DNA from 2 places in the Oryzomonas rubra genome. Region 2 is predicted to be linked to the other one. Evidence: riboswitches for the same ligand, from Rfam matches in the RefSeq annotation. Region 2 holds a riboswitch; the other holds the start of a gene.

Region 1 (7,458 bases), on a different contig from region 2:
AGGGGCGCAGGGGATGACGCAGGGAGGCGTCGGCACTACCGCCACCATACCGTCCGGGCAGATAACCGGGGGCGGCAACGGTATGACCGCCACGAAAACGCCCGCAGCCACAACCACCAAATAGCACGAATCGGGAGTAGTCCTGTATGACCAAAGACCGTTTTTTCTCCATCGCGACGTTGGCAATCGTTTTGAATAGCCTGCTGATCGGCTCCGCGTTTGCCGGTTTCGGCTTCGGCAGCGATGTCGTAGGGAAGAGCGGTCTGGACTTCGCCAAGGGGTATGATGTGAACACGGTGACGACCGTAACGGGTCGCGTGGCATCTTCTCCCCAGACCGGTGAAAAAGAGCATATTTTTGTGGACGTAAGAGCCGGGGGGGAGATCATCAGTCTCAACCTTGGGCCCAAGTCGTTCTGGGAGAAAAAGGAAATTCCGCTCCATCCCAACGACGACATCAGCGCCAAGGGCTCCAAGGCCCAGGGTAAGGATGGGAAAACCTATCTGATGGTGCAGAAGCTCACAAACAAGACCACCGGTTCTCAAGCAGCATTGCGGAATGATCAAGGGAGGGCCGCCTGGTCCGGGTGGAATGCGGGCGGCATGATGCAGGGCGGTGGTATGATGCGCAGTGGTGGCGGGATGATGAGGCGCTGATGTTTGCCGTCTTGTTGCCCACAAAACCGGTTACCTTAAAGGAGGAGCTAACAATGCAACACTTGATCGGATCGGGAAGGTTTTCCTTCCTTCTTGCCGTCATGACCCTCTTCATTCTTCCGGCATGGGCTTGTGCCGACGAACCCGCATATTCCGTCGGCCTTGGCTTTGAGTTCGCGTCGGGTAAATACGGAACCGGAATCAGGACCGACTCCATATACATGCCGTTCACGGCGACGGTATACCCGACCGAGCGACTTGATTTCTCGCTGGAAATTCCTTTTGTCTACCAGAGCAGCAGTGCGGTGGTGGCGGGGCAATACATGGGAATGCAAGGGCAATCCGGCATGCAGTCGGTTGTGGCAGCAATGAATGGCATGGGTTCCTCCGGCTCGATGACTTCCGCGTCGGCGGGGAGTGTCAATAATTCCCATTCCGGGCTCGGCGATATCAAACTAAAGGCCGGGTATGTCCTGTACACCGAGGAAAAGTATGTGCCGGCCATCCGCCCCAACGTCTACGTGAAAATTCCCACCGCCGACAAGAACAAATTCCTTGGGACCGGGGAGTTTGATGAAGGCTTTGCCGTGGAATTAACCAAGTGGTTCGGCAGTTGGTTTGCGGACGGCGAGGCGGGGTACGTCATCCAGGGAAAATCATCGGTCATTGCCGTCAAAAATTATCTCAACTACTACGCCGGAGCCGGTTATCAACTCACCGAGCGGCTGCGCCCCATGGTGTTGCTCAAAGGGACCACTCCTACCGTCAACGGAGCAGCGTCCCAGTTGGAGGCGCGGCTCAGAGTCAAGTACCAGTTTGCGAAACACACTGGCATCGATGGCTATCTGGCCAAGGGGATCACGACCGCCAGTCCCGAGTACGGCATGGGACTCGCCGTCTTTTACGAATTCTAGACTTCGCGTGCAGATGCGATTGAAGGAGAAACTATCATGATGAAAAAAACTATACTAGCAGCAGCGATGATTACTGCCGGCCTTATCGCCGGGTGCGGCAGCGGAGGCGGCACCTCAGCCGCAACCCCGGGCTCCACCGTATCGGGGGTCGCAGCAACAGGTGCTCCGATGAGCGGCACCGTTTACCTGAAGGACTCCGCCAACAACCCTGAGATGAGCACGACGATCAACCCGCAAACTGGCGCGTTTGCGTTCAATGTCAGCGGCAAGACACCGCCATTCATGATCAGGACGGGGTCACTCTACACTATGAGCGGCGCTTCAGGCACAGCCAATATCAATCCACTATCGAACCTCATGGTGGCCAATATGGCGGGTTTCAACAATATGTCCACAATGAACTCTTTCTATAAGAATCCAAACGGCACCACGCTGCAGACCATGTTTAGCAACATGAGTACCGCAAGGGCTCATATGTGGCAAACGATGGGGCCGCTGCTGAGTGCCTACGGGGTTCCCAATGTTGATCCGATTACGTCTCCTTACGTGATAGGCCAGGGGTTGGACCGGATGTTCGATAACGTGAACATGACGATAGATCAGAACGGCAACGTTATGATGACGAACATGAGCGGTGCACCAATATATACCGGCCTCATGGGGAACATGGCGGGCGGCACGATGATGTCTGGAAATATCATGCAGCCGAGTGCCACTCAGAACGCCAGCGGCATAACCGTTACCCCTGCTAATGCCTCGTTGCAGGTAAACGGCACCCTTCAACTCCGCGCGAACATACCGGTTACCTGGAGCGTAAGCTCGAACGGCGGAAGCATAACATCTGGTGGGCTCTATACGGCTCCGGCTTTCCAGGGAATGTTCCTTGTGAGGGCAACCAGTGTTGCTGATACAACTAAATTCGCGACCGTCACAGTCATTGTGGGGGGCATGGGTATGATGATGTAGGGATTTTACCCTCGGTCTCTCAAACTTCGGGGGCCTCCGGGTCCCCGAAGAAAGATTTTACCCTGTTCATGATGAATATCCCGGAAGTGCGCCACAAAAGCCTTGACATAATTAGTTAGAATGGTGTATTTAGCGAAAAGTTTACGTTCCTCGTTAGCATGAGGCGTTTGCACAAACACAGGCTACTGCCCGGAAACGTCGAAAGACGCCAATGGGTAGACCAGGTCTTGCCGGATTAAGGCTTGACTTAAGGTAGCTGGTTCTTGAACCTACGTTGTGCACTGCTGAAAACCTACGAGTGGGGAATCAGAGTCTACTATTTGATTAGGCCATGGTTCCCCCATGGCCTTTTTTGTTGTGTGGTATCCGAAGATGAAGGGTGGTGGTTTTACACATTGGACAGTCATAGTTGCGAATATCCCTTACCCATCCCGTTCCCTCAGCGGAAATTACGTTAAAGCCCTCCCCATTCCCTTCCTGCTTTGACCGCTCCGTTTGTGTGGAGCGGGGACAACAGTAAAGCAGGAAATCCCTCTGCGGATTTCTTTCTTCCTTGCATTTCAGTAGCAAGCTTGCGCTTGTTCACCTGCGGTATAACCGTGTTCAGCTTGGTGCGTCTTGAGCCTGACATACGGGAATACCTGCACACATCGGCACTATAGCTCGAATATGTAGTATCTAAGGAAGGAGATTCAGGAATGTTTACCTTGTCAAATATGTATTACGAATTTCGCCGTATCTGGAAGGCGATCAAGCTCTTCTTCATCATCTCCGGTCCGGGGATTGTCGTCATGGTGGCCGATAACGACGCCGGCGGTATCACGACCTATGCCGCCACCGGCGCAAAATACGGCTATCATCTGATTTGGTTCCTGGTCATCCTGGTGCCGGTCGCCTATTACGTCCAGGAGATGACCGTCCGTCTGGGGGCCGTAACCAAGCGTGGCCACGGCGAGGCCATCTTTGCCGGTTTCGGTGCGTTCTGGGGTTGGTTTTCCCTCCTCGACCTGATGATTGTCAACTGGCTGACCTTGGTCACCGAGTTCATCGGCATGACATCGTCGCTCAGAATCTTCGGCATCCCTCCCTGGCTGACCGTGCTCGGCGTCTGCGTCCTGATGGGGATTATGGTCTTGAACGGCCGCTACTGGACCTGGGAGAAGATCGCCCTCGTCTTCTGCGCGGTGAACCTGATTTATATCCCCGGCGCCTTCATGATCCATCCGTCGGTGCACGATGTCATCCATACCGGATTCGTGCCCCATATGCCGCCGGGAGGCTTCAACAACACGCTCTTCTTTTTTCTGATGGCCAACATCGGCACCACCATTGCCCCCTGGATGCTCTTCTTCCAGCAGAGCGCCGTAGTGGACAAGGGGACAAAGGAAAAAGACATCCCCTGGGGGAAGCTGGATACCCTGGTCGGCTCGATCCTGACCGTGGTGGTGGCGATCTTCATCGTGATCGTCACGGGAACCATCCTGCCGGGCGTCGACATCGACGACGCCGCCCAGGCTTCAATCATGCTGATGAAAACCCAGAGCTACGCCGGCACCTTCATGGCCATCGGCCTGTTCGACGCCGGCCTGCTGGGGGCGATCTGCATCTCGCTGGCCAGCTCCTGGGCTTTTGGCGAGGTGTTCGGCTGGGCGCATTCGCTCAACAACAAGGTTCGCGAGGCCCCCTGGTTCTATGCCAACTATTTCCTGACGCTCATCACCGCGGGTGCGGTCGTGCTGATCCCCAAGGCGCCGCTGGTGCTGATTACCCTCTTCGTGCAGGTGGTGGCGGTGACCCTGTTGCCGGCGGCGCTGGTCTTCCTGGTCCTGCTCCTGAACAACAAGAAGACCATGGGCGAGTATACCAACACCCTGTGGCAGAATATCATCACCTGCACCATCGTGGTGGTAATCGTCATTCTCTCAACCCTCTACGGGATCAGCACCCTGTTCCCGACCATGTTCAAATAGGAGGAATGGACCATGCTCAGAGATTTTTTTTCACATAACTTCGCCAAGATCCGGGAGATCAATAAAAAGTATGCCAAGCCGAATGTGGAGATGTCCGGCTGGGTGAAAGGTTCCCTGCTGTTCCTGCGTCTGTACCTGGTTCTGCTGGTCGGGCTGCTTTTGTACAAGTTCATTACTCTCCTGTGAAGCGAGGTTCACCATGAATACCTTTATCAATAAAGCTACGGAATCGAGTTGTTTTCTGAGCGACCTGATCGGAGCAAAGGTCTTGGTCCGGGGCAAGAAGGTCGGCAAGCTGGATGACCTGCTCATCAGGGAACACGAAAAGATCCCCGAGGTGACCCACCTCATCGTCACCCGGCCTTTCGGCCACAAATCGCTCCTGGTCCCGTTCGAGAAGGTTGATACCCTGGGACAGGACAAGGTCGTTCTCGATATTCCGGACATCACACCCTTCGAAGGAGAGCCGGAAGAGACCCAGGTGCTTCTCAAGGATCATATCCTGGATAAGAAGGTCATTGACCTGGACGGCAACGAGATCGACATCGTTTACGATGTCAAGCTGGTGTTGCGCAACAGGAAGCTCTATGCCACCGATGTGGACTTCAGCAAGTATGGGCTGCTGAAACGTCTGGGGCTGCGCTACGTTGCCAAGTTCGTCTATCACCTGGCCGAGGTGTTCAAAAAGGAGACCATCTCCTGGGCCTATGTCCAACCATTGCCCGAGAGGATCGGGAGCTTCAAGGGCAATGTGAAGCTGAACATCCTTAAGGAGGCGCTGCCTGAAATCCATCCCGTTGACTTGGCCGATATTCTGGAAGAACTCTCTGAGGAACAACGGCTGGCCATCTTCAATGAATTGGGCACTGAACAGGCTTCCGACACCCTGGAAGAGATCGAGCCGCGCGTGCAGCGCAGCCTGATATCGTCAATGGACAAGGAACGGGTCGCCGATTTGATCGACGAGATGACGCCGGGCCAGGCGGCCGATGTCCTGTCGGCCCTGCCAACGGATGAAGCCGATCATATTCTGGCCTTGATGGAGCATACCGAGACGGGAAAAATCGAGTCGCTCCTTGAAAACCAGGATGAAACCATCATCAACCTGGCCACCAAGCACTTCATCAGGATGCTGCCGGGCATGACAACCGATCTGGTCATCTCCGCATTCCGCAAATTCGCCGAAGAGGCGGATGTGGTGGATTATATCTATGTCGTCGATCACGACGAAAAACTCGAGGGTGTCGTAAGCCTCCCCGAACTGCTCATGGCAAAACCGGAGTCACACCTTCAGGATATCATGGTTACCCAGGTCATTAGCCTTGAGGAAACCGATACCATTGAGGCCGCAAAAGAGAAGTTCTCCCGGTATCATTTTGATGCCTTGCCGGTCACAACCCCGGACGATATCATCAGGGGGGTCGTGACCTACCGGGATATTATGGAACTTGATCATTAGCGGGCGGCAGAGATGGTGGGGCAGTCGCTTTCTTTCTTAGAGTCGGCACGACGACGGTCACCAGCAAAGATGAGAGGAGGGCATCGCCATGGGTAAAAACGTCAGCATCAAATGGTTGCCAGAACCCGAAGAAAAGGATTATCCGGCGGCGGAATCATACCTGAGCCTGATATATGGGGAGACGACGGTCAAGACGATCATAACCAAGCTAAGAAGCTGCCAATTGACGCAATTCAAGGCTAAGGACATATTCAGAGCGTCGGGGCTGTCGCTGTTGGGGGTCAGCAATTATCATGTGGAAAAAGACCGGAAGAAAATCGAGGACGGAAAACAGCTTTCGCCCATTCTGCTGCTACGTGACGAACGCAATGGCAAGGTAATCATTGTCGACGGTTACCATCGGTTGTGTGCAGTCTATTCGTTTGACGAGGATGAATGCATCCCGTGCAGGATCGTTTAGAATCGCATGGCGTCAAGCTTTGCTGGCCAAGAATGAGGTACTGTTTATGCGATGTTGTAAAGACTCTCCGTCGCGACAATTGCTTGAGGCCGTGCGGCAATTCAATACCCGTGACTGGTATGAATGCCACGAGACCCTTGAAGACCTCTGGGTGGGGGAGGAGGGCGAGGCGCGCTACTTCTACCAGGGGGTTCTCCAGGTGTCGGTGGCCCTGCACCATTGGAGAAACGGCAATTTCGGCGGGGCGGTCACTCTCTTGGAGGGTGGGGCGGCGTACCTGAGGCGCGTGCCGGCGGTTTGCCAGTGGGTGGATGTGGCCGCTTTCATCGCAGCTGCCGACAGGGTGCGGGAGGCGCTGATACAGTTAGGCAAAGAGCGTATGGCGTCGCTGGATCCGTCTTTGATTCCTGTTTTGAGGGTTGTTTCACTGCCGGATGATTGCAAATAAACCGGATGATTATGAGCCGAGAAATTTTGCGCTCCCAGGCGGGGGAAGGGCCCTTTTCTTGGGGGGACGTTATCGGGGGGGGATTTCGCCTTCCGTTGCGGGAAAACCTCCCTGGGGTAACGCGTCAGGCGTAGGTCGAAAAGTTGTAGGAACCGTCCGCTTGGGGAGCCTGCTGAACGTTCTGGGCCAGGAGGTCGGCCATCTGACTCTGCTGGTTGGCTGCCTGTTTCACCATGGCCATCGACAGCGTCTGTTGAGTCTGCCCGGCTTTTACCGACAGTGCGGCCCCGGCAATCGTGCTGATATCCATAATAAATCTCCTTGGTCGTTATTATTGCAATATGCATATCAAAAGTGCAACAAAAAAGGAAAAAGGTCAATTTGGCGTGATATTTTTGCTATACTTTTGAGGGATGATTGCCTAGAGTTTGACGATGATATTGACGAAAGAGGTCGCATGATGCAGTTCGAATGGTGGTACTGGATAATCGCTGGATTTTGCCTGATCGGCCTGGAACTGGCCGTACCGTCGTTCACGATCATCTGGTTCGGCCTGGGGGCCCTGGTGGTCGGCCTGCTGAAGGT
Region 2 (7,458 bases):
ATCTGCCGCTATATCACCGCAGATTCATTGGGATACCTGTCCGAAGAGGGATTGGTCAATTCGGTCGGCCTGGAGAATACCGGTTTTTGCAAGGCCTGTTTTGCCGGGACCTACCCGGTTGCATTCCCAAAACCGGTTTTGAAGCCGCAGATGGGACTTTTTGGAGAGGAGTACAGCGAAAATGAGTGACCGCGAAAGACTGAAGAAGATCATCCTGGAGCTGTCCTATGAAAAACGGCTCGTAACCCTGGCCTCCGGCCGGCAGAGCGATTTCTATTTTGACGGCAAACAGACCACGCTGCACGCCGAAGGCGGTTTTCTGGTGGGCAAGCTCTTTTACGAGGCGATCAAGGACGTGGCAGGGGTGGAAGCCGTGGGGGGCATCACCCTGGGAGCCGACCCGATCGCCACGGCAACTTCTATTGCCGCGCATCTGGACGGCAGGAAGATGCACGCCTTCATCATCCGCAAGGAGCCTAAGGGACACGGCACCGGCCAATGGCTGGAGGGGCGCAAGAACCTGCCCGCCGGAACCGGCGTGGTGATCGTCGAAGACGTGGTCACCACCGGCGGTTCCTCCATGAAGGCCGTGCGCCGGGCCGAGGAAGAGGGGCTGAAGGTGCTGGGCATCGTCACCCTGGTCGACCGGGAGGAAGGCGGCCGGGAGAACATCGAGGCCGAAGGATATTGGCTGAAAGCCCTGTTTACCAAGTCTGAAATCGTAGATTAATGCCGCATCCCGTCTTCACGGCATCTTTGCCTCGGCCTCAATCGCAAAATCCTCGGCGTAGCGCTGCTACGCCTGCGGTTTTGCTCAATCGGCCAAGTCAAATCTGCCGCAAATCCGGGCGCGGTCCTCGCAAGTGAAAAATTTGTTACGACGTGGCGGCGTGCGGGCTCCGGCTCATCCGGACACTACGGCATTCCTGCGTCGCGGATTCAGAAAATGGCTGTAAAACAGCGCCTCGATAGGTTGATGGTCCAACGCGGCCTGGCCCCCACCCAGAAAAAGGCCCAGGCCCTCATCATGGCCGGCCAAGTGGTGGTGGGCGACCATGCCGCCGACAAGGCCGGACAGCAGGTGACGGGCGATGCGGAGATCCGCATCAAGGGAGAGATTCTCCCCTACGTCAGCCGGGGCGGCCTCAAGCTCAGGAAGGCGCTGGACGCATTCGGCGTGGAGGTGGACGATCTGGTTGCCCTGGATGTGGGAGCCTCCACCGGCGGGTTCACCGATTGCCTGTTGCAGGCCGGGACCCGCAAGGTCTTTGCGGTGGACGTGGGGTATGGCCAATTGGCGTGGAAACTGCGCCAGGACCCGCGGGTCGTCAATCTGGAGCGGACCAACATCCGCCACCTTACCCCGGACAGGTTCGATGAAGTACCGGCACTGGCGGTCATCGACGCCTCCTTTATCTCGCTCTCCAGGGTCCTGCCGGCCGTGGTCGGGCTTATGCGGCCGGGTGGCCGTATCATCGCCTTGATCAAGCCCCAGTTCGAGGTGCCCCGGGGCGACGTGGGGCAGGGGGGCATCGTCCGCGACCCGGCCGCTCACGAGCAGGCCGTCGCAGGTGTCAGGCGGGCCGCAACGGAGCTTGGCGTCCTGGTGCGCGGGGTGTGCGATTCACCTATCCTGGGGGCGGACGGCAACCGGGAGTTTTTGATATTGCTGGAAATACCGGAGGGATCGACCATGGACGCGTGCATCTTCTGCAAGATCATCCGCGGCGAAATACCGTCAAAAAAGGTGTTTGAAGACGACCAGATTCTGGTCATCGAAGATATTGCCCCCAAAGCGCCCTTACATCTCCTCCTTCTGCCAAAGAGGCATTTCGTCAACTGTCTCGACATGACCGAACAGGACGACGCCCTTGTCGGCTCTATCATGAGAAAGGCGGGGGAAATAGCCCGTCAGAAGGGATACGCCGATTCCGGCTTTCGCGTGGTGCAGAACAATGGCGAAGGGGTCGGGCAATCGGTATTCCACATCCATTTTCACCTCCTGGCCGGGCGTGATTTCACCTGGCCTCTGGGGTAAGGAAAGAGGGTTTGCTATCATGAAACGGATTGTAGTGGTACTGGCGGTGATGCTGCTCTGGTCGCTGCCGGCAATGGCTGAAACCTACACCTGGACCGACAAAAACGGTACCGTCAACTTCAGCGACAATTACTACAGTGTGCCGAAACAGTACCGCAAAAAGGTGCACAGGCTGGGGGATATCGACGCCCCGCTTCCCTCTGTCGACGCGGAAAAGGGCGGGGAGCGGCTATCTTCAGCACGCGGGATGGACAAAAGCGGGGATACCGGTAACGGATCGTATGGCGGGAAAAAGACTGGAGTCTGGCAAGAGGAGTTCAAGGTCCATTATGCGGAAGTGCGGCAGCTTGAAAATGAGCTGACGGAACTGGAGGGGCTCATCAAAAAGCCTGTCGGGATATCGCGGGAGCGTATGGATGGACTTCCCCAGGAATTCAAGGCAACGCAGAAGCGCTATAATGACGCCCTCAAGGCGTACAACGACTTGAACGACACGGCCAACAAGGTCGGACTGCCTGCCGAGTTCAGAAAATAGCGGCAACCGCGTAAAAACGAAAAACTCGAAAAAAAGGCCCGTCGGATATTCCGGCGGGCCTTTTCATATTGAACCGAATAGCCAACAACGGTATGCGGTTTAAAAGGTCAAAAGCCCCTTGATCGCTCCGGGGAGGGCCATGTCCAGGGTCATGACGAGGGTCATGACGATCATGATCACCACCGTCAACCACGCGACGATATTGAAGATAGGGCCGTTGACGAACCTGCCCATCAGCTTGTGGTCATTTACCAGTATCTGCATGAAGATCAGGATGAACGGCAGCATTGCGCCGTTGACCACCTGGGAGATGAACATGATCTTGAGCAGCGGGGCGCTGGGGATCAGGATCAGGCCGGCGCTGATGATGATGATGACGGTGAAGAGCCAGAAAAACTGCGGAGCCCGCTCGAAATCCTTGTCAACCCCCGATTCCCACCCCATGCCCTCGCAGATGTAGAAAGCCGTGGAGAGCGGCAGGATGCAGGCTGCGAACAGGGACGCATTGAAGAGGCCGAAGGCGAACAAGGTGGATGCGTGTCTGCCCACCAGCGGCTTGAGGGCCATGGCAGCGTCGGCGGCGGTCTCCACCTTCAGCCCCTGGACATTGATGGTGGCGGCGCAGGCCACCACGATGAAAAAAGCGACCACAATGGCCATGATGCAGCCGAAGATGACGTCCAGCCGCGTAAAGGCGTACTGTTCCGCCGTGATCCCCTTTTCCACCACGGCCGACTGCTGATAAAACTGCATCCAGGGGGCGATGGTGGTGCCCACCAGACCGATCATGGTCATGGTGAAGGCGCTGTCCGAGCGAAATGTCGGGATCACGCTGGCCTTGAGGATGATGTCCCATTTGGGGCCGGCCATGACGGCGGCGATGGGGTAGGCGACATAGACCATGCAGGCCACCAGGAACACCTTCTCCACGGTCTTGTACGATCCCTTGACGATCAGGAGCCAGACCACGATGGCGCTGATGGGGACCGACACATACTTGCTGATGCCGAAGATCTCGAGGCTGGCGGCGATACCGGCAAATTCGGAGATGGAGTTGCCCATATTGGTCAGGAGCAGGGCGATCATCACGTAGAAGGTGACCTTGACCCCGAACGACTCGCGGATCAGGTCGGCGAGGCCCTTGCCGGTCACGGCGCCCATACGGGCGCACATCTCCTGGACCACCACCAGGGCGATGGTCGTGGGGAGCATGGTCCAGAGCAGGTCGTTGCCGTAGTTGGCCCCGGCCAGGGAATAGGTCGTGATGCCGCCGGCATCGTTGTCCACATTGGCGGTAATGATGCCGGGCCCGAGTATGGCCAGGAACAGCATGATGTTCCTGGGGGTCACGCTCTTGAGCGGCTTGAGGAATTTGAATAGCGATATTCCGGTGAACATGACGTCTCTAACCTCTCTTCTTCACCAGGCGCGGCAGGTAGTGCGCAAGGACGTCGTCGACGGTGACGATCCCCACCATGCGTTGGTCCTCGTCAAGCACCGGTACCGCCGTCAGGTCGTACCGGGTGAGGGTTTCCAGAATCTCCTCCGGATCGTCGCCCACATTCACGCTTCTGATGTTGTCTTCCATGACATCCACGACGAGTTCATCGTCTTTTGAGGCGAGCAAATCCTGGAGGCTGAGCACCCCTTCCAGGTGTTCGGCGTCATCCAGGAGATAGGCATAATTGACATTTTCGATCTCGCCCGCGAGCCGGCGCACATCGGCGATGGCGGCGCCAACCGTATGGTTCAGGGGGAGGGTGAGGAATTCGCTGGTCATGAAACCACCGGCTGTATCTTCCTCGTGTACCAGCAGCTCTTCGATCTCCTCTTTCTCTTCATCGTCCATCAGCCCCAGCAGTTGCTGGGCCGTCTCTTCCGACAGGTCGGCGAGGACGTCGGCGGCATCGTCCGGGGACATCTCTTCCAGGATGTCCGAGGCGTGCTCGGCATCCATCTGGCCGATGACCACACTGCGCATCTCCGGTTCCAGTTCGTAGATGGTGTCGCCGGTGGTCTCCGGGTCGATGTTTTCGAGCACGGTCTTGATGCTCTTGATCGGAATCTGCTCGATAATATCCGCCAGATCGGCCGGATGAATTTCGTTCATCTGGTTGCGGGCGATATTGAGGGCCAGTTTCGACGAATGGGGTTCCAACGGTTGGACATACTCCCAACTGATCTCGGTATTGGGAATGTTCTTTTTGATCAACCGCGCCACACTGTCGCCGAACCGTTCGTATCCCAGGCGGCGCAGCAATCCGCGAAAGCCGATATCGACAGAGAATATGCACAACTTGTCGTGGAGCTTGCCGAGCTTGATATCGTTGACGCGCACCACCTTGGCGCCGTCCACGTCCACGATCTGCTTGTCCAACAGGTCGCGCCGCACCAGGATCTCCGCCTCGCGGTATTCATAAGCGCGAAGGCCGGGCGGGGCGATGCCGGCAGCCGATATTACCACATGGGTAAACAGCGACACCTCGCTCCAGGGGAGCAGCATCTTGCCCATGCGTCCCTTGATCACGATGTGCGACACCTCGGGGAATACCTCGCCCGGCACCATGATGAGATCGCGGAGGATTCCGAGCTCTTCGCCCCTGCTGTTGATCACCGAACGGCCGATGACGGCACTCAGGTATATTTCGCTGTATTCCGTGTTCATAATGGCCACCCCGAAATAAAAAAGGCCCTTTCAGAGAAAGGGCCCTTGGCGCACGCAAAGAAACCACTTCCCCACTGGTTGACTTTCGGCAGTGCACAACGTAGGTCAATGACCAGCTACGTTAAGTCAAGCCTTAATCCGGCAAGACCTGGTCTACCCATTGGCGTCTTTCGACATTTTTGGGCAGTAGCCTGTGTTTGTGCAAACGCCTCTGCTAACGAGGAATATGTAACCATATAATCCAAAAGAAAATTGTTTGTCAACACGCAAAAGCCTCCTGATGGTGAAAAAATGTTACGTAATAATTACCGTTTCATGACGCAGGATATGGTTTCCCTTTCACGCTGATTTTGCTATGATTACAAATATGGGTGAGAAACTGATCTGCAATAACAAGAAGGCCTACCATGAATATTTTATCGAGGAAAAGCTGGAAGCCGGCATGGTGCTTCAGGGGACCGAGGTAAAATCCTTACGGTGCGGCAACGTCAACCTGACCGATTCCTTCATGCTGATTCGCGAGGGTGAAGCCCTGCTGAACAATCTGCATATCGCGCCCTATGACTTCGGCAACCGCCAGAACCACCAGCCGGATCGCCAGCGCAAGCTGCTCTTGCATCGCAAGGAGATCACCCGGCTCTACGGCAAGGTCAGGGAACAGGGGTATTCGATCATACCGCTCAGGCTCTATTTCAAGGATGGGCTGGTAAAGGTCGAGATAGGGCTTGCCAAAGGCAAGAAACTATACGATAAACGTGAGGACCTTAAAAAGAGGGATACACAACGGGAGCTATCCCAGACCCTGAAGGCGCGTAATCGGGGTTAACGGCACGAGGGCACGTCACAGCGGCGTGTGGAATTTATTTTCAAAGGGGGCGTAAAGGTTTCGACGGGGAAGTGAAAATCTGGGTTGCACCGGGTCGGGGCAGGTGGCCGACCTTAATAAACCTGCACCGGCATTAATTGCCGACAATTATAACACTCCTGTTGCTCTAGCAGCTTAACAGGCGTACCCGACCCAGATGCCGGTGGTAAGAAGGGTACGTCATTCACTACCGGATAGGGATGCGCAACGCCCGTAGCGCAACCCGAGATTAACGGGACCGCTGGTATCATGCCTTGTCCTTTGCGCATGGTGCCGGTTAAATCGAGCAACGGACTAACGGTGTAGTAGCTCAGACTGTAGGTTCTTCGGACCCGGGTTCGACTCCCGGCGCCTCCACCAATCATAAGTAGTTGATATTATTAACTTATTGTGCTTAAGTAAAAAGCCAAACCCTTGAATGGGCTTGGCTTTTTACATTTGGAGTTTTTTGACTTTCTAGTCATGTTGCTTGGAACCAGATCAAGTAACGGATAGACGGCGTAGTAAATTTCCGGCACTGTCCGGGTAAGTTTAAATGCCGCTGAGAAATCAGGGGCATTTTTTTGTCGAAAATCCGTTTTCCCCTGTAACCCAATGGACCTTCCCCGCGTCTACCGAAATATGCCCCTGCACACCAAGGAGAACCTATGAAGATCTTTATGAACCGCATACCGTTCCTCTTCGCGGTTGCGCTTGTCGCCGCGACCGCTTCCATCGCCCAGGCCGGGCTCAACGTCAATGTTGATATCGGAATACCCACCTCTGCGCCTCCGCCCCGTGTTTACGTGCCGGCGCCGCCTCCTGCCTATGCGCCGCCACCAGCGGTGATGCTCCCGGACACGCCGCCCCAGTTTGTCTTCGTGCCGGATCTCGGCTATTACGTTGCCGTCGGGACGCCCTATGATATGGCGTACATCGGCCGCGACTACTTTATCTTCAGCAATGGTTTCTGGTACCGGACCTCGTACTACGGCGGGCCATTGGTACGGGTGGAGCGAAGAATGATGCCACCGCTCCTGGTCCGGCACAACCTGAGAGACTTCCGGCGGTTCCGCGAAGCCGAGTTCAGGCGCTATGACCGCGACCGGGACCATTACCGCGGGCAGATCCACCGGCCCGAGGTCCGGAGAGAAGAGCGGCGCGAGGAGCGGCATGAAGACAGGCACGAAGGGGAACGGCGTTAAAGCCCGGAACGGTATGATTACGTGTCCCATCACAAGGAGGGGGTAGCTGTGAGAATGATAATCATCGTCATGGCAATCACGTATGCAGTTGCAATTACGCTTGCGAACGCAGATTGTCTTTTACGCTGCTTTGATTGAGGCAAGCACGTTAACTAATCGGGAGAGGTCCTG

What was found. Region 2 has a riboswitch for magnesium ahead of ET418_RS17750 (magnesium transporter). Riboswitches for the same ligand answer to the same signal wherever they lie in the genome.
Region 1: another riboswitch for magnesium. It lies ahead of ET418_RS02455 (NRAMP family divalent metal transporter); the one in region 2 lies ahead of ET418_RS17750 (magnesium transporter).

The regions. Positions count from the first base shown of each region.
Region 1 is NZ_SRSD01000001.1:523,840-531,297, reverse strand. It holds gene ET418_RS02475 (hypothetical protein) at 1-124, shown strand, start outside; gene ET418_RS02470 (MamS/MamX family magnetosome protein) at 147-656, shown strand; gene ET418_RS02465 (transporter) at 710-1,570, shown strand; gene ET418_RS02460 (hypothetical protein) at 1,607-2,536, shown strand; M-box (ykoK) riboswitch at 2,679-2,846, shown strand; gene ET418_RS02455 (NRAMP family divalent metal transporter) at 3,235-4,506, shown strand; gene ET418_RS18065 (hypothetical protein) at 4,519-4,692, shown strand; gene ET418_RS02450 (magnesium transporter MgtE N-terminal domain-containing protein) at 4,706-5,965, shown strand; gene ET418_RS02445 (ParB N-terminal domain-containing protein) at 6,054-6,425, shown strand; gene ET418_RS02440 (DUF309 domain-containing protein) at 6,472-6,873, shown strand; gene ET418_RS02435 (hypothetical protein) at 6,998-7,183, opposite strand; gene ET418_RS02430 (NfeD family protein) at 7,331-7,458, shown strand, end outside.
Region 2 is NZ_SRSD01000014.1:16,081-23,538, reverse strand. It holds gene purF (amidophosphoribosyltransferase) at 1-189, shown strand, start outside; gene pyrE (orotate phosphoribosyltransferase) at 182-730, shown strand; gene ET418_RS17765 (TlyA family rRNA (cytidine-2'-O)-methyltransferase) at 947-2,038, shown strand; gene ET418_RS17760 (DUF4124 domain-containing protein) at 2,058-2,573, shown strand; gene ET418_RS17755 (Nramp family divalent metal transporter) at 2,673-3,971, opposite strand; gene ET418_RS17750 (magnesium transporter) at 3,979-5,238, opposite strand; M-box (ykoK) riboswitch at 5,302-5,467, opposite strand; gene smpB (SsrA-binding protein SmpB) at 5,606-6,064, shown strand; RNA gene ssrA (transfer-messenger RNA) at 6,110-6,463, shown strand; gene ET418_RS17735 (hypothetical protein) at 6,751-7,287, shown strand.